Linked DNA regions of Arthrobacter globiformis. The protein of the gene in region 2 interacts with the protein of the main gene of each other region in a pairwise test. Links are inferred from orthologs where the notes say so. Each region holds a gene or a part of one and is shown on either strand. Other genes may lie near its edges.

Region 1 (3,912 bases), 1.8 Mb from region 2 along the record:
AGGTGGGCCGCAAGGTCCGGATGGATACCTGGGGCAGTGACGACCTCGCCTACACGCCGCTGGAAAAGCTTCTCGAACTGGACGACCCGTACGAGCGCCAGGTGATCCTCGTGGCAAAGGTCGGCGACGACATCGTGGGCACCGTGGACATCGCACTGCCCCTCGCTGACAACCTGGACCTTGCCGAATTCACCCTGGACATCCTCCCCGAGTATCAGCGCCAGGGCGTGGGCCGGCAGCTGCTGGAGGCCGCCGAGCATTTCGCCCGGGAGGAGGGCCGCACCATGATCCTGGTGGACACCAACCACCCCGGCGCCTCCCTGCACGAATTCGCGCCCGAGCAGCTGGTGCCCGGATCGGGGCAAGGGTACGTGCCGCTCGGCAGCCGCGAGGTGGAGTTCGCCCAGCGCACCGGTTACACCCTGCAGCACATCGAACAGTTCAGCTCGTGCGCGCTGCCGCTGGACAGCAAGCTTGTGGCCGAGCTCGAGGCAGAGGCGCAGGAGGCCAACAACGGCCGCTACCGCCTGCACCACTGGACCGACCGCTGCCCGGAGCGCTGGCTGGAATCGGTGGCTGCCCTCGAAAACCAGGCCGGCGGTGACGCCGGGCCGGCGGAGGACGACGACAGCATGGTTTTCGACGCCAGGATCCTGCGTGAAGCCGAGGAAGTCATGATCTCCCAGGGACGGCGCACGGTGGTGACCGCCGTCGAACATATCGCCACGGGGACGCTCGTGGGGCTGACCACCATCAGCGTCCTGGCGCAGCGGCAGGACGTCGTCTTCCAGGACGATACCGTGGTGCTGCAGGCGCACCGCGGCAACAAGCTCGGCCTGCTCATCAAGGTGGCCAACATGGAGCGCCTCACCGAGCAGTTCCCCGCGGCGCGGGTGATCTATACCTGGAACGCACCGGAAAACCGGTACCTGCTCACGGTCAACCGCCAGCTCGGGTTCACGACGGCGGGAGTCACCGGGATCTGGCAGAAGGAACTACCGGACCTGGGACCCAGCAGAAGCTAGGCCGATTTGGTTATCCCCGGAACCCTCCCGTAAGCTTGAACTACCAAAGACCGTCGGTTGTTGGATTCCCACTCTTTCGAGCTCAGCTCAACTCTGCAGTTGTGTGAAAAAGAGCCAGTGGGTTTCCAGACGAAGGACCCTGAACATAGGGCGGCCGGCGCAGGTGAACGAAGCAAAGTTCCGCTGTTATGACAGCGTTGAGCCAAGCCCCGTGCATCTGCGCGGGGCGTTTTTAGTTTTAGCTCACCTGAGCGGGGACCCGGAATACCGGCACTATCCCCGGAAGGAGGGTTATGGCAACGCCTACCAAGGTTTCAGCAGTAGCTGAGATCACTAACGATTTCAAGGAATCGAACGCCGCTGTCCTGACCGAATACCGTGGGCTCACCGTTGCACAGCTCAAGCAGCTGCGTGTTTCTCTCGGCCAGGACACCAAGTTCGCGGTCGTCAAGAACACCCTGACCGCCATTGCAGCCAAGGAAGCTGGTGTCGAAGCATTCGACGGCCAGCTCGCCGGCCCCACTGCAATCGCGTTCATCAAGGGTGACGCAGTTGCAGCTGCCAAGAGCCTGACGGATTTTGCCAAGGCCAACAAGCAGCTGGTCATCAAGACCGGTTACTTCGAGGGCAAGGCACTGAACGCCAGCGAAGTTGCTGCCCTGGCAGCACTCGAGTCCCGCGAGCTGCAGCTCGCCAAGGTTGCAGGCATCCTCAAGGCACCTGCTGCCGCTGCTGCACGCATCATCGACGCACTGCGCCTCAAGCTTGAAGAAGAGAACGGTGCTCCGGCTGAAGCCGAAGCTCCCGCCGCTGAAGAAGCTCCCGCCGCAGACGCTGACGCAGTCGCAGAAGAAGCAGCTGAGGCTCCGGCCGAAGCCGCTGCCGAAGAGAACTAACTCTCTCCCAAAAAGACTCCGGTGGAACGGAGGGCATTCAGCCCCCGGCCACCTTTATAGGAAGGACGCCAACCATGGCGAAGCTCACCAACGAAGAGCTCATTGAAGCTTTCAAGGAACTGACCATCATCGAGCTCTCCGAGTTCGTCAAGCTCTTCGAAGAGACCTTCGAAGTTACCGCTGCTGCTGTTGCTGTTGCTGGCCCCGCTGCCGGTGGCGCTGCAGAAGAAGCTGAAGAGAAGACTGACTTCGACGTCATCCTCGAAGCTGCTGGCGACAAGAAGATCGCAGTGATCAAGGAAGTTCGCGCCATCACCTCCCTCGGCCTCAAGGAAGCCAAGGACCTGGTTGACAGCGCTCCCAAGGCTGTTCTCGAAGGCGCCACCAAGGAAGCCGCCGAGAAGGCAAAGGCTCAGCTCGAAGAAGCTGGCGCCACCGTTACCCTCAAGTAACACTGCTTGTTCAGGAAACCCCGTCCACTCCGGTGGGCGGGGTTTCCTGCGTTTAACCCAACGAGGTCGCAGTAGGTGTCGTTTTCACCCCTGAAAACGACACCTACTGCGACCTAGTTGGGGTCGCTGATGTCCGCGAGCACAGCGCCGAGGGCCGAGACCAGGGCGTCGGCATCCACGAATGCGCTGTAGCCGTGCTGGCCCGCGCCCATGGAGATCCGCTTGCCCGCGATAGCCCGGTCCGCATAGACAGGCCATGCCGTGGTGCTGCCGAGCGGGGTGATGGTGCCGCGCTCATAGCCGGTTGCCTCCAGCGCCACGTCGGCCGCAGGGAGTGAGAGCTTGTTGACGCCCACCAGGCTGCGCAGCTTGGGCCAGGAGATCTGGCGGTCGCCCGGGATGAGGGCGAAGAGGAAGCTGCCGTCCTTGTGCTTCACCACGAGGGACTTCACGATGTCCGCCGGGCTGATGCCAAGGATCGCGGCCGCCTCCTCGAGGCTGTGGGCCGCCAGCCGTTCGACGAGCTGGACATCCAGGCCGCGCGCGGCGGCGTCGGCAAGGAAACGCTCCCTGCCGCCGCCGTTCGTCCCGTCGGCGCCCGGCGCCGGAACGCCGTTCATCAGTCGCGGAACAGCAGGAGGGCCTCACCCTGGCCGCCGCCTCCACAGAGTGAGACTGCCGCCTTGCCCTGGCCGCGGCGCTTCAGCTCATGTGCCGCGTGGAGTGCCAGCCGCGCACCGGAGGCGCCGATCGGGTGGCCCAGCGCGATGGCACCGCCATGGATGTTGCACTGCTCCAGCGGGTAGTCCAGATCCTTGAGGGACTGCACGGCCACCGAACCGAACGCCTCATTGATCTCGATGAAGTCCAGATCCGCGGTACTCCAGCCGGCCCGGTCCAGGGCGTTCCGGATGGCGTTGGAGGGCTGGGAGTGGAGGGAGTTGTCCGGCCCGGCCACCTGCCCGGGCTTGCCTACGACAGCCAAGTACTCCAGGCCGTTCTCCTCCGCGAACTTGCGGGAGGCCAGGACCAGGGCGGAGGCACCGTCGGACAGGGGAGAGGAGTTGCCGGCCGTGATGGTGCCGTCGGTGACGAAGGCAGCCCGCAGGCCGGCCAAGGACTCCACGCTGGTATCCGGCCGGAGGCCCTCGTCGGTGGAAACCACCACCGGATCACCCTTGCGCTGCTTGACGCTGATCGGTGAGATCTCGTCGTCGAAAACGCCGTTCTTCGAGGCGATCGCGGCGCGCTGGTGTGAATTGGCGGCCACGTTGTCCTGTGCGGTCCGGTCAATGCCGAGGGTCAGGTTCTTGGATTCGGTGGACAGGCCCATCGACTGGCCGTCGAAGGCGTCGGTGAGGCCGTCGTGTGCCGCAACATCCAGCGCCTGGACGGTGCCGTAGTTCCAGCCCTGGCGGGATCCGGGGAGGACGTGGGGCGCCCGCGTCATGGATTCCTGCCCGCCGGCTACGACGACGGTGGCGTCGCCGGCACGGATCATCCGCGCCGCGTCGATCACTGCGGTAAGCCCGGAAAGGC
Region 2 (5,067 bases):
AGGGACTCAATCGGCACGGATGCAGTAGGGAGATCGATTCCAGTGACCTCAGATGATGACGCCTTCGAGGGCACATTCAAGGAGATGTTCCGCCGGCACGCAGCGGGCGTGGCAATCATCACCGTGAACTACGACGGGGTCCCCTACGGCTTCACGGCAACCTCTGTTGCCTCGCTTTCCGCCAAACCGCCGCGCTTCACCTTCAACATGGCACGCAGTTCCAGCTCGTGGCCGGCGGTGGCCAACACAGCGTATATCGGCGTGCACATGCTGGGGCTCGAGAACCAGGAGCTGGCCGACCGGTTCGCCCGCACCAAGGAACGCTTCGCCGGCGACCACTGGGCCCACGGACCCTATGACGTGCCTGTGCTCAAGGACGTTTCCGGCTGGCTGATCGGCAAGATCCAGATGCGCCTGTCCTTCGAGAACAACGCCGTCGTGGTGGTCGAAGTGGTGGAGGGTCAGGTTGGCGAGGACGGCTCACCGCTGCTGTACCACTCCGGAACCTACGGACAGCCCGTTCCCCTCGACTACGAAATCTGAACGGCTGCGGGATCCAGGTGTCCAGGCAGGGAAACCTAGGCGTCCAGGCAGGCCGGCCCCAGCAGCACCTTCAGGTCCCCGAACAGTGACGGGTTCGGATTCACCCGCAGGTGAACGGGAAGCGCCATGACCTCGATCCGGCTGTCGCCCTGCAGGTTCACCCGGACCTCGGAGTTGCCCCGGTGGTTGCGCAGCACGTCCCCCAGTTCCGTGACCACGGCCTCGGTGGCCTTGTGCGTGGGCATGGTGATCACCAGCGGTCCGCTGGTGCCCTGGCTGAGGTCCGGGACGGAGAGCTCCATGCAGTTCAGGGTCACGGCACCGTCGTCCCGCCGCTGCAGCCGGCCCTTGACCACCACGATCAGGTCCTCGGCGAGAACCGAGGCGATCGGCCCGTAGACCTGGCCAAAGAACATAACCTCCATGGAACCGCCGAGGTCCTCGATCTCCGCCCGGGCATAGGCGTTGCCGCTGGCCTTCGCGATCCGGCGGCTCAGTGAGGTGATCATGCCCGCGATCGTAACGATGGCGCCGTCGTGCGGTCCGTCCTCCGCGATGATCGAGGTGATGGACTGGTCGGCGTGCTGGCTCAGGACGCCTTCCAGGCCCTGCAGCGGGTGGTCTGAGACGTAGAGGCCCAGCATGTCCCGCTCGAACGCGAGCTTGTCCTTCTTCTCCCATTCCGGCAGGTCGGGGATCTCGATGCTGAGCGACGACTCGGACTCGGCCTCGTCGAAGCCGGCAAAGAGATCGAACTGGCCGATGGCCTCGTTGCGCTTGAGGGTGATGACGGAGTCGATGGCTTCTTCGTGAACCATGGCCAGCGCGCGGCGGTGGTGGCCCAGCGAGTCAAAGGCTCCGGCCTTGATCAGCGATTCGATGGTGCGCTTGTTGCACACCACTGCCGGCACCTTCATGAGGTAGTCCTTGAAGGAACTGTAGGCACCTTCTTTTTCGCGGGCGGCCACCATGGCCTCGACCACGTTGACGCCGACATTGCGGATGGCGCCCATGCCGAAGCGGATGTCCTCCCCCACCGGGGTGAAGTTCAGGGCCGACTCGTTGACGTCCGGCGGCAGCACCGTGATGCCCATGCGCCGGCATTCGTTGAGGTAGATCGCGGACTTGTCCTTGTCGTCGCCAACCGAGGTCAGCAGCGCGGCCATGTACTCCGGCGCGTAGTGCGCCTTCAGGTACGCCGTCCAGTACGAAATCACGCCGTACGCCGCCGAGTGCGCCTTGTTGAAGGCGTAGTCGGAGAAGGGCAGCAGGATATCCCACAGGGTCTTGACCGCCTCCATGGAGTAGCCGTTGTCCTGCATGCCCTGGGAGAAGCCGGCAAACTGCTTGTCCAGCTCGGACTTCTTCTTCTTACCCATGGCGCGGCGCAGAATGTCGGCCTGGCCCAGGGTATAGCCGGCAAGCTTCTGCGCCACGGCCATAACCTGCTCCTGGTACACGATCAGGCCGTAGGTGCCGCCAAGGATCTCGGCGAGGGGTTCCTCAAGCTCCGGGTGGATCGGGATGACCTCCTGGATCTTGTTCTTGCGCAGGGCGTAGTCGGTGTGCGCGTTGGCACCCATGGGACCCGGCCGGTACAGCGCCAGCACGGCGGAGATGTCCTCGAAGTTATCGGGCTTCATGAGCTTCAGGAGGGAGCGCATGGGGCCGCCGTCGAGCTGGAAAACGCCCAGCGTGTCACCGCGGGCCAGCAGCTCGTAGGACGCCGCGTCATCCAGGGCGAGGGTTTCGAGGTCCAGGTCGATGCCGCGGTTCATCTTGATGTTTTCCAGGGCGTCGGAAATGATCGTCAGGTTCCGCAGCCCGAGGAAGTCCATCTTGATCAGGCCGAGGCCTTCGGACGTCGGATAGTCGAACTGGGTGATGACCTGGCCGTCCTGGAAGCGGCGCATGATCGGAATGACGTCGATGATGGGGTCCGAGGACATGATCACGCCGGCCGCGTGCACGCCCCATTGCCGCTTCAGGCCCTCAATGCCCAGTGCGGTCTCGAAAACCTTGGCGGCCTCGGGATCCGTGCTGATCAGTTGCCGGAAATCCGCTGCCTCGCTGTAGCGCTTGGCATCCTTGTTCTGAATGTCGGCAAGTGGAATATCCTTCGCCATCACGGCAGGCGGCAGTGCCTTGGTCAGCTGTTCACCCATGCTGAAGGGATAGCCAAGGACACGGGAGGAGTCCTTCAGCGCCTGCTTGGTCTTGATGGTCCCGTACGTGACGATCATGGCCACGCGCTCGTCGCCGTACTTCCGGGTCACATAGTCGATGACTTCGGGACGGCGCCGGTCATCGAAGTCGACGTCGAAGTCAGGCATGGAGACGCGGTCAGGGTTCAGGAAGCGCTCGAAGATCAGGCCGTGGTGCAGCGGATCAAGGTCGGTGATGCGCATGGCGTAGGCCACCATGGAGCCTGCGCCCGAGCCACGTCCGGGCCCCACCCGGATGCCGTTGTTCTTGGCCCAGTTGATGAAGTCGGCCACCACGAGGAAGTAGCCCGGGAAGCCCATCGAGGTGATGACTTCCAGCTCGTAGTCGGCCTGCTTGCGAACCTTGTCCGGTATGCCCTGGGGGTAGCGGTAATGGAGTCCCTTGTCGACCTCCTTGACCAGCCAGGACGTTTCGTCCTCGCCCTCGGGGCAGGGGAACCGGGGCATGTAGTTGGCACCGGTGTTGAAGGACACCTCGCACCGCTCGGCGATCAGGAGAGTGTTGTCGCACGCCTCGGGGTGGTCGCGGAACAGCTCGCGCATTTCCTGCGGCGACTTCAGGTAGTAGCCGCTGCCGGAGAACGCGAACCGGGAGCCGCCGTTGTCGTAGGTGGGTTCGAGGAGCGTCGAGCCGGACTGGATGGCCAGCAGGGCCTCGTGCGCCTTGGCGTCATGCTCGTGGGTGTAGTGCAGGTCGTTGGTGGCAACGAGCGGGAGGTTCAGTTCCTTGGCCAGCCGCAGGAGGTCACCGGTGACACGGCGTTCAATGTCCAGGCCGTGGTCCATGAGTTCGCAGAAGTAGTTCTCCGCGCCGAAGATGTCCCGGAACTCCGCAGCGGCTTCCAGGGCTTCGCGGTACTGGCCGAGCCGCAGCCGGGTCTGGACCTCGCCGGAAGGGCAGCCCGTAGTGGCGATGAGACCTTCGGAATAGGTGTTCAGCAGCTCGCGGTCCAGCCGTGGCCACTTGCCGAAGACCGAATCCAGGGAGGCGATCGACGAGGCGCGGAACAGGTTACGCATGCCCACGTTGTTGTAGCTCAGCAGGGTCATGTGGGTGTAGGAGCCGCCGCCGGAGACGTCGTCCTTGCGCTGGCTCTCATCGCCCCAGCGGACCCGGCTCTTGTCCCCGCGCGCCGTTCCGGGAGTCACATACGCTTCGACGCCGATGATGGGCTTGATGCCTTTGTCTGTGGCCTTCTTCCAGAAGTCGAAGGCACCGAAGAGGTAGCCGTGGTCGGTCGTCGCCAGGGCGGGCATCCCCAGCCGCTCGGTTTCGTCGAACAGCTCACCGAGCCTGGCGGCGCCGTCCAGCATCGAGTACTCGGTGTGGGTGTGGAGATGTACGAACGAGTCATTGCTGGAAGTCACCGGACCATTCTAGTGCCGACCCCCTGACAATTAATGTCGGCGTGCCGCGGGCTCAGGCCTTGCCCGTACCCAGGACTTCCAATGCGTAGGCGAGGTCCTCGGGATACTCGCTGGTCACGGTGACGCGTTCCCCGGTACGCGGGTGGTCAAAGCCAAGTTCACGGGCGTGCAGCCACTGCCGGGTGAGCCCTAGGGTAGCGGCGAGCCGCGGGTCGGCCCCGTAGGTGAGGTCTCCGGCACACGGATGGCGGAGCGCCGCGAAATGGACCCTGATCTGGTGGGTCCTGCCGGTCTCCAGGTGCACCTCCACCAGGGTGGCCTTTCCGAAAGCCTCGAGGACCTCGTAGTGCGTCACCGATGGCCGGCCGTCCTCGATGACGGCGAAGCGCCAGTCGTGGCCGGGATGCCGGCCGATCGGGGCGTCGATGGTGCCCTGCAGGGGATCCGGAAGGCCCTGGACCACCGCATGGTAGACCTTGTCCACGGTGCGTTCCTTGAACGCCCGCTTCAGGGCGGTGTAGGCGGGTTCTGTCTTGGCCACCACCATGACCCCGGAGGTCCCGACGTCGAGGCGGTGGACGATGCCGGCGCGCTCGGCGGAGCCGGAGGTGGAAATGCGGTAACCGGCCCCGGCGAGTCCGCCGACGACGGTGGGTCCTACCCAGCCCGGGGACGGGTGCGCCGCGACCCCCACCGGCTTGTCGACCACCACAAAGTCGTCGTCATCCAGCAGGATCTTCAGGCCTTCCACAACTTCCTCCACGACTTCAAGGGGATCCCGGCGCTCGGGGACCGTCACGTGCAGCACGGTGCCGGACGCGAGCTTGGCAGACTTGCCCACCGGTTTGCCGCCGCTGACGACGTTGCCCTCGGCTATCAGGGTGGCGGCGGACGAACGGGACATGCCCATCAGCTTGGCCAGGCCGGCGTC
Region 3 (3,768 bases), 1.8 Mb from region 2 along the record:
TCGCCCCGGACCAGCTTTGCCCGGATCAGGGCGCGGTCCGTTCCGAAACGGAGCAAGGGACCGTCAGCACTGACCCGGTGCGAACTGAGGGTTGCCAGGTAGCCGATGGCTTCCATCAGGTTGGTCTTGCCGATTCCGTTGGAACCGACCAGGACCGTGACCCCCGGATCAAACCGGAGATCCACCTGGGCGTAACTGCGGAAGTCGGTCAGGGACAAGTGTTCTAGGTACACGCGATCTTCAAATTCTCGGGAACCGTCGGTCCGGAAGCCGGCCGGAACCCGGACACGGAGCTACTTGGCCGGACGGGTGGCATGCCCGCCGAACTGGTGGCGCAGCGCGGACACCATCTTCATTGCCGGCGAGTTGTCCTCGCGGGAGGCGAACCGGGCAAACAGCGCAGCGGTGATGGCGGGGGCGGGGACCGCATTGGCGATGGCCTCCTCCACGGTCCAGCGTCCTTCACCGGAGTCCTCGACGTAGTCGTCGATCGAGGCAAGTCCCGGATCCTCGTCCAGGGCCTTCACCATGAGGTCCAGAAGCCAGGACCGGACAACTGTCCCCTTCTGCCAGGCGCGGAAAGTGCCGGGGAGATCGGTCACGATTTCCTTGGCGGCGAGGAGTTCATAGCCTTCCGCGTAGGCCTGCATCAGGCCGTACTCGATACCGTTGTGCACCATCTTGGCGTAGTGGCCGGCGCCGACGCTGCCCACATGGACGAAGCTGTCCGCGCGGTCGCCTTCGGGACGGAGCGCGTCAAAGACCGGAAGGGCACGTTCGATGTCCTCGGCGTCGCCGCCGGCCATGAGACCGTAACCGTTCTGAAGGCCCCAGACTCCGCCGGAGACGCCGCAGTCAGCGAAGCGGATTCCTTTTTCGGCGAGGGCCGCGGCATGCTTCTGGTCCTCGGTGAAGCGGGAGTTGCCTCCATCGATCACCATGTCGCCGGGCTGCAGCTTGGCACCGAGCTCGGTGATGACAGCGTCGGTGATTTCACCGGCCGGAACCATGACCCAGATGAGGCGCGGCGCAGGAAGGGCGGCGATGAGTTCGTCCGTGGAGGCAACATCGGTGACCTCGGGGTTGCGGTCGAAGCCAGTGACCTCGACCCCGCCCTTGCGCAGCCGTTCGCGCATGTTGAAACCCATTTTTCCAAGGCCGATCAGTCCGATATGCACCGTGTGAACTCTTTTCTGCGCGGATGGTTAGGGATGGCGGTCCACCCAAACAGGTAGCAGCTCAAGGCGTTCTGAAGGCTCGGAAGCCCCTCAGCTGCTACCTAGTTGGGATGTGGCTTAGTTGGGCAGGCGCACCGGCATCACGAGGTAGCGGTAGTCGTCCTGGTCCTCGCCGTCGACGTCGTTCTGCGCGGTGATCATGGCAGGTTTGGGTGCCGTGGTGAAGGAGAAGCGCACAAACTTGGTTTCAATCACGCTGAGGCCTTCAACCAGGTAGTGCGGGTTGAAGGCAACGGTGATGTCATCGCCCGAGAGTTGCGCCTCAAGTTCTTCCGATGCCTGGGCGTCCTCACCGGTGCCGGCGTCGAGGTGCAGCTGGCCCTGCGTAAAGGCGAGGCGGACCGGGGTGTTGCGTTCTGCCACGAGCGAGACGCGGCGGACCGCCTCCACGAGCTCCTGGGTCTGCACCGTGGCATGAATCGGCGTGGAATCCGGGAACAGCGAGCGGATCTTGGGGTAATCGCCGTCGACCAGCAGCGACGTGGTGGTGCGTCCGCCGCTTTCAAAGCCGATAAGCCGGCTGTCGTCGTCGGCGATGGCCAGGTTGATGTCACCGCTGCCGCCCAGAGTCTTTGCGACCTCGTTCAGCGTTTTGGCCTTGACCAGGGCACTGGTGGAGATGCCCGGAGTGACGGGCTTCCAGGGAACTTCCCGCATGGCGAGCCGGTAACGGTCCGTGGCCAGGAGGGTGATGAGGTCGTCCTCGATCTCCATCCGCACGCCCGTGAGGATGGGAAGGGTGTCGTCCTTGCTCGCGGCGATGATCACTTGGGATACAGCCTGGGCGAACGCGTCACCGGCGACAGTTCCGGTGATGGTGGGCAGCGCAGGCAGCGGCGGGTATTCAGCCTCGGGCATGGTGGCCAGGTGGAAGCTGCTTCGGCGGCAGGTGAGTGTCACCTTGTTGCCGTCGGTTTCGATGTCCACCGGCGCCGAGGGCAGGCTGCGGCAGATGTCCGCCAGGAGCCGGCCGGAGACCAGGATGGTGCCTTCCTCCCTGATGTCGGCAGGAATTTCAAGCCGTGCGGAGGTCTCGTAATCGAAGCTGGACAGGCTGACGGTTCCGGATTCGGCCTTGAGGAGGAGGCCGGAGAGCACCGGTACGGGCGGCCGCGGAGACAACGACCGGGCTGTCCATGTGACGGCTTCTGCCAGGACGTCCCGTTCGACTCTGAACTTCACGGAAGGGTGCCGCCTTTCATTGCTGCTGCCATTTTCTGAACGGGAACTCGCAAGGAGCCCACAAGACCGTTGCCCCCAAGTCCCTGAACCTGCATGGTCCGCGCATGGCCGACCGCGAACAAACCCAGGGATGGGAGCGCTGCAGACAGCTTAGCCGGAACTACAAGGATTTCCCCATCCCCGCCAGTGATGCCAGCTCTGCCGGCAGCCTGGTGGCCGATGCTTGGGCCGGTGCGTGGAGGTCGCGGAAGGAGATTGTTGTTTGAGGGAATTCGATTTTTTGGGATTAGTAGTGTTAATAACTGCTGTGGAAACTGTGGATAAGTCGGTTTCACGGCTCGGATCCGCGGTTAAGCCCTGTTCATGGACTGTGGGTTCGGCACGTTTTAAACAGGCTGTGGATGTTGACAAGATTTTGGCCCGGTTCCGTGATCCACAGACGCCTTAAGGGTTTTAAGCCCATTAACCGCGGTTGTCCCCTTAACTGTCCACAGGGTTATCCACACGCACCTGTTAATAAGGTAAAGAACCTTGGATCAGGAGTCGCGCTGCTGCTGCTTGATCCGGTTGGTGAGCTCGGTGACCTGGTTGTAAATCACACGACGCTCGGCCATGAGTTCACGGATCTTGCGGTCGGCGTGGATCACGGTGGTGTGGTCGCGTCCGCCTAGCTCCTGGCCGATCTTCGGCAGCGACATGTCGGTCAGTTCGCGGCACAGGTACATGGCGATCTGCCGTGCCGTCACCAGCGTCCGGGTCCGGGACTTGCTGCAGAGCTCCTCCATGCTGAGCTTGAAGTAGTCCGCCGTCTGCTGCAGGATCTGGGCCGACGTGATTTCCTGGGCGCCGTCGTCGGTGATGAGGTCCTTGAGCACCATCTCGGCGAGAGCGACGTCCACCGGCTGGCGGTTGAGGCTGGCGAATGCCGTGACGCGGATGAGGGCGCCTTCGAGTTCGCGGATGTTGCTGGCGATCTTCGAAGCGATGTACTCCAACGCGTCGTCCGGGGCGGAGAGGCCTTCGCTGAGGGCCTTCTTCCGGAGGATGGCGATGCGGGTTTCCAGCTCAGGCGGCTGGATGTCCGTCAGCAGGCCCCACTCGAAGCGGGACTTCATCCGGTCCTCGAAACCTGCCAGCAGCTTGGGCGGCTGGTCCGAGGTGATGACCACCTGCTTGTTGTTGTTGTGCAGCGAGTTGAAGGTGTGGAAGAACTCCTCCAGCGTCCGGTCCTTGCCGGCCAGGAACTGGATGTCATCGATCAGGAGGACGTCGACGTTGCGGTACGTCGTCTTGAAGCTGGCGCCTTCATCGTCACGGATCGAGTTGATGAAGTCGTTGGTGAATTCCT
Region 4 (3,783 bases), 1.3 Mb from region 2 along the record:
AGATCGTGCTCGACTCGACGTTGCTCTTCATCGTCTTCCTCATTGGAAGGCAGTGCGCCTTCGTAGAAGAAAAGTTCTTGCACATTGACCTCAAGGTCATACGCAAGGGGATCCAGGCATCGGCCGCACTCACCGTTTACTTCGGCGAGGGCGGTTCCTGATACCAGAATTCCTTCGTGTACGGCCTCAAGCTTCAGGTCGAGCTCGATATCCGAGCCTTCCTGAACGCCAATGAGCGCCACGCCGAGATCTCCCGGCGCGGGTACATGTTCCGTCAGTGTACGCATGCTCCCCGGACTGCGTCCGAGGTCCTTGACATCTAGCATCAAGGGCGAACTTGCATCTCGCTTAATGAGAACTCCTGTTGAACATATGACCGACGTACCATCTTAGCCTGAACTCCCTGACGGACTCAAACCGGATGCCACGACGGGGGAAGCGGCCGGCGTGCACCGGAAACGTACCGGACAAGCCTACCCCCTGGAGGGCTGGCCCGCGGCAGGCGCGCCAGCAAGAAGCCGTTTCAGCACCGACCGGGGGACGTACTCGGAGACACTCCCGCCCAGGGTGGCCACTTCCTTGATCAGGGTGGACGACAGGTGCAGGTAGTGCGCCTCCGCCGGAAGGAACACGGTCTCCACTCCGCTCAGCTGCCGGTTCATCGTGGCCATGGGAAGCTCGTAGTCAAAGTCCGACGACGACCGGAGCCCCTTCACGATGGCGGACACTCCGCGCTGCCGGCAGTACTCCGCCAGGAGGCCCTCTCCGACGGGTTCCACCACGATGCCGCGCAGGGAGGCCAGGGTCTCCCTCGCCATCTCAATCCGTTCCTCGAGCGGAAACCGGTACTTCTTGGCATAGTTGGTGGACACGGCGACGATCACTTCATCAAACAGGCTCGCGGCTCTGGCGATGACCTCGAGGTGTCCATTGTGGATGGGGTCGAAGGAGCCTGGGCATACGGCGCGTCTCATGCTCCGAACCTACCGTATCGGCGGCCCGGGATACCATGACTTGGGCACCGGCCGCCACGGGGCCGCGGCTGAACAGACAGGCAGAAACCAATGACACAAACACTTCCGGCGCCCTGGCAACGTGCAGCCACCGGGGCGAACCTGCTGGCAAGTGACGGCGCTTTGGGCGTGACGATCTTCGAGGAGATGACCACGCTGGCCACGCAGACGGGCGCGATCAACCTGGGGCAGGGTTTCCCCGACGAGGACGGCCCCGCGGAGATCAAGGCGGCCGCCCAGGCCGCGATCGCCGAAGGCTCCAACCAATACGCGCCCGGCAAGGGGATCCCCCAGCTGCGGAAGGCCGTGTCCGCTCACCAGAGCCGGTTCTATGGGCTGGAACCGGACCCTGACACTGAAATCATCGTCACCACCGGCGCCACCGAGGCCATCGCCGCGTCCCTGCTGGCCTTTGTCGGCCCCGGCGATGAGGTCCTGACATTCGAGCCGTTCTACGACTCCTACGGCGCGATCATCGGGCTCTCCGGCGCCACGCATGTCACTGCCCCTCTGCTGGCCCCCGATTTCCTGCCTGACTCCGCAGCCCTGGAAGCGGCGTTCACCGACCGCACCAAAGTCGTGCTGTTGAACAACCCGCATAACCCCACCGGTGCGGTGTTCCCGCGCGAGGTGCTTCAGCGCGTCGTCGACCTCGCCCGGAAGCACGACGCGATCATCATCACCGACGAGGTTTACGAACACCTCACGTTCGGCGTCCGCCACATACCGGTGGCCATGCTGCCGGGGGCCGCCGACAGGACGGTCACCATCTCCTCGGCGGGCAAGACGTTCTCCTTCACCGGCTGGAAGGTCGGCTGGCTGAGCGGCCCGGAGCACCTGGTGGCAGCGGCCCGGACAGTGAAGCAGTTCCTCACGTACAGTTCCGGCACCCCGTTCCAGAGTGCCATCGCCACCGGCCTGGCCCTGCCCGACGAGTTTTACGAGGGCATCTCCGCCACACTGCGGAAAAAGCGCGACATCCTCAGCGAGGGGCTGCGCGCGGCCGGGCTGGACGTGTTCATGCCCGATGGCACCTACTTCGTCAACGTGGACACCTCGCCACTGGGCATCCGGGACTCTGTGGACCTGGCCCGGCGCCTGCCCGGCCTGGTGGGCGTGGCGGCGATCCCGGTGCCCGTGTTCTGCCACCCCGAGGGCGCGGAGCGGACGCGCAGCCTCCTGCGGTTCGCGTTCTGCAAACGCGACGAGGTCCTCGAGGAGGCCGCCGCACGGCTGGCGACCCTCCGGGACAGGCTCTGACCACGGCCGACGGCGCCCGGGCATCGCGATTCCTGCGCGCCACCGGCCAGCACGCCGTCATCGAACCGGATACCTATACACACGGCGGGTTCGTGCTCAGCATCGGCGGGGCCGAGCAGTCCCACGTGGACCTGGCCGACCCCGAGGACATCTTCTACGAATACCTGCGCCGCATCGGCCATGTCGTGGACCTCGCCGCTCCGTGGGGTGAGCCCATCCGCGCGCTGCATCTGGGGGCCGGCGCCCTGACCCTGGCGCGGTACATCCAGGCGACACGCCCCGGCTCCCTGCAGTACGCCGTGGAGCTCGAGCGTGAGCTGCTGGACTTCGTGCTGGAGCGGCTGCCGCTGCCCGAAGGCACCGACCTCCATACGGTCATCGGCGACGCCCGCGCTTCCCTGTCGGAGCTGCCCGCGGAGCTGCGCTTCGACGTCGTCATCCTTGACATCTTCTCCGGCCCGGAGGCGCCGGCGCACATTGCCTGCACCGGGTTCTACGAGGAAGCCGCTGCACTCCTCACGGAACGGGGCGTGCTGATCGTGAATGTCGGCGACGAGCCGGGCCTGACGCTCGTCCGGAGCCAGGTGGCCGCCTTGCAGGAGGCCATGACGGACGTCGCCGCCTGCGCCGAGTCGGGCATGTTCACGGGAAAGTATCCGGGGAACATCATCCTTGTCGGCACCCGCAAGCCATGGCCTCCCGAGTGGTCCGCCGCCCTCACGGCCCGCGGACCGCATCCGGCCAGGGTCCTTGCCGGTGTGGAACTGGACCTGTTGTCGGACTAGCTCGGCTGTCGGATCAGGAGCTCAGTCCCCGGCCTCCAGCGCGAGGTCCACATCGGGGCCACTGGACGGTTCGGCGTACCACAGCCGGGTCTCGCCGTACTTCTTCTCGGCAAAGCGCTCCAGGCCTTCCGGCCACCGGGGTTCGGTAGCGCGGGACGACCGCTCGACCACCACCACCGCCCCGTCATTGAGGTGCGGTGAAAGCTTTTCCAGGACCGACGCCAGCGCGGGCTCATCGAGGGGGTATGGCGGATCCAGGAAGGCGACGTCCCATTTGGCCTCCTCGGCCGCGCGGTCGAGGAAGGACTCCACCCTGGAGCGGTGCACCGTGACGGCCTTGCGGCCCAGGACTCCGTTGATGAGGTCGGCGTTCCGCTGGCACACGGCGCTGGCCTTGGCGTCGAACTCCACCAGATCGACCGTTTCCGCTCCCCTGCTGGCGCTCTCGACCCCCAGCGCCCCGGATCCGGCGTACAGGTCCAGGACCCGGGCGCCGCCGAGCACGTTGAACGCGTCCAACCGGGAAAACAGCGCCTCCTTGACCCGGTCCGTGGTGGGCCTCGTCAGGGACCCCGAAACGTTGGCCAGCGGGGTTCCGCCCGCGGCACCCGCAACGATCCTGCTCATACCCAGTCCCCGGACTGTGCCGGCCGGGGTGGGACGGGGTTCGTGCTAGCCGCGTTCAAGGAACGCCTCCTTCTCGGGATTCAGGTACTCGTCAATAG

Evidence for each region.
Region 1: the proteins of dnaE (region 2) and rplL interact in binary tests that used the Escherichia coli proteins (3 or more experiments, as listed by UniProt). The link is inferred for Arthrobacter globiformis from one-to-one orthologs.
Region 3: the proteins of dnaE (region 2) and dnaN interact in binary tests that used the Escherichia coli proteins (3 or more experiments, as listed by UniProt). The link is inferred for Arthrobacter globiformis from one-to-one orthologs.
Region 4: the proteins of dnaE (region 2) and QFZ23_RS15415 interact in binary tests that used the Escherichia coli proteins (3 or more experiments, as listed by UniProt). The link is inferred for Arthrobacter globiformis from one-to-one orthologs.

Annotation. Positions count from the first base shown.
Region 1 is NZ_JAUSZX010000001.1:3,791,643-3,795,554, reverse strand. What follows is about bases 770-3,684. They hold rplL (50S ribosomal protein L7/L12), read left to right. Parts: upstream 770-1,995; coding sequence 1,996-2,373; downstream 2,374-3,684. Other genes in these bases: QFZ23_RS17770 (acetyl-CoA C-acetyltransferase), read right to left, coding at 2,993-3,684; QFZ23_RS17775 (aminoacyl-tRNA deacylase), read right to left, coding at 2,487-2,993; rplJ (50S ribosomal protein L10), read left to right, coding at 1,319-1,921; QFZ23_RS17790 (GNAT family N-acetyltransferase), read left to right, coding at 770-1,025. Outside these bases: more of QFZ23_RS17790, read left to right, coding at 1-769; more of QFZ23_RS17770, read right to left, coding at 3,685-3,912. UniProt on the Escherichia coli protein: The binding site for several of the GTPase factors involved in protein synthesis (IF-2, EF-Tu, EF-G and RF3). Is thus essential for accurate translation.
Region 2 is NZ_JAUSZX010000001.1:1,992,384-1,997,450, reverse strand. Bases 379-4,448 are described here. They hold dnaE (DNA polymerase III subunit alpha), read right to left. Parts: upstream 4,137-4,448; coding sequence 579-4,136; downstream 379-578. Other genes in these bases: QFZ23_RS09145 (RluA family pseudouridine synthase), read right to left, coding at 4,189-4,448; QFZ23_RS09155 (flavin reductase family protein), read left to right, coding at 379-543. In the rest of the region: more of QFZ23_RS09155, read left to right, coding at 85-378; more of QFZ23_RS09145, read right to left, coding at 4,449-5,067. UniProt on the Escherichia coli protein: DNA polymerase III is a complex, multichain enzyme responsible for most of the replicative synthesis in bacteria. This DNA polymerase also exhibits 3' to 5' exonuclease activity. The alpha chain is the DNA polymerase catalytic subunit.
Region 3 is NZ_JAUSZX010000001.1:233,913-237,680, reverse strand. Bases 359-3,129 are described here. They hold dnaN (DNA polymerase III subunit beta), read right to left. Parts: upstream 2,421-3,129; coding sequence 1,296-2,420; downstream 359-1,295. Other genes in these bases: dnaA (chromosomal replication initiator protein DnaA), read right to left, coding at 2,957-3,129. In the rest of the region: DNA replication/repair protein RecF, read right to left, coding at 1-233; more of dnaA, read right to left, coding at 3,130-3,768. UniProt on the Escherichia coli protein: Confers DNA tethering and processivity to DNA polymerases and other proteins. Acts as a clamp, forming a ring around DNA (a reaction catalyzed by the clamp-loading complex) which diffuses in an ATP-independent manner freely and bidirectionally along dsDNA.
Region 4 is NZ_JAUSZX010000001.1:3,286,839-3,290,621, forward strand. Bases 383-3,168 are described here. They hold QFZ23_RS15415 (aminotransferase class I/II-fold pyridoxal phosphate-dependent enzyme), read left to right. Parts: upstream 383-1,064; coding sequence 1,065-2,273; downstream 2,274-3,168. Other genes in these bases: coaD (pantetheine-phosphate adenylyltransferase), read right to left, coding at 474-974; QFZ23_RS15420 (spermidine synthase), read left to right, coding at 2,270-3,058; rsmD (16S rRNA (guanine(966)-N(2))-methyltransferase RsmD), read right to left, coding at 3,080-3,168. Outside these bases: QFZ23_RS15405 (YceD family protein), read right to left, coding at 1-329; more of rsmD, read right to left, coding at 3,169-3,685; QFZ23_RS15430 (ATP-dependent DNA helicase RecG), read right to left, coding at 3,731-3,783. UniProt on the Escherichia coli protein: Shows aminotransferase activity with methionine and histidine as substrates, and to a lesser extent also with phenylalanine.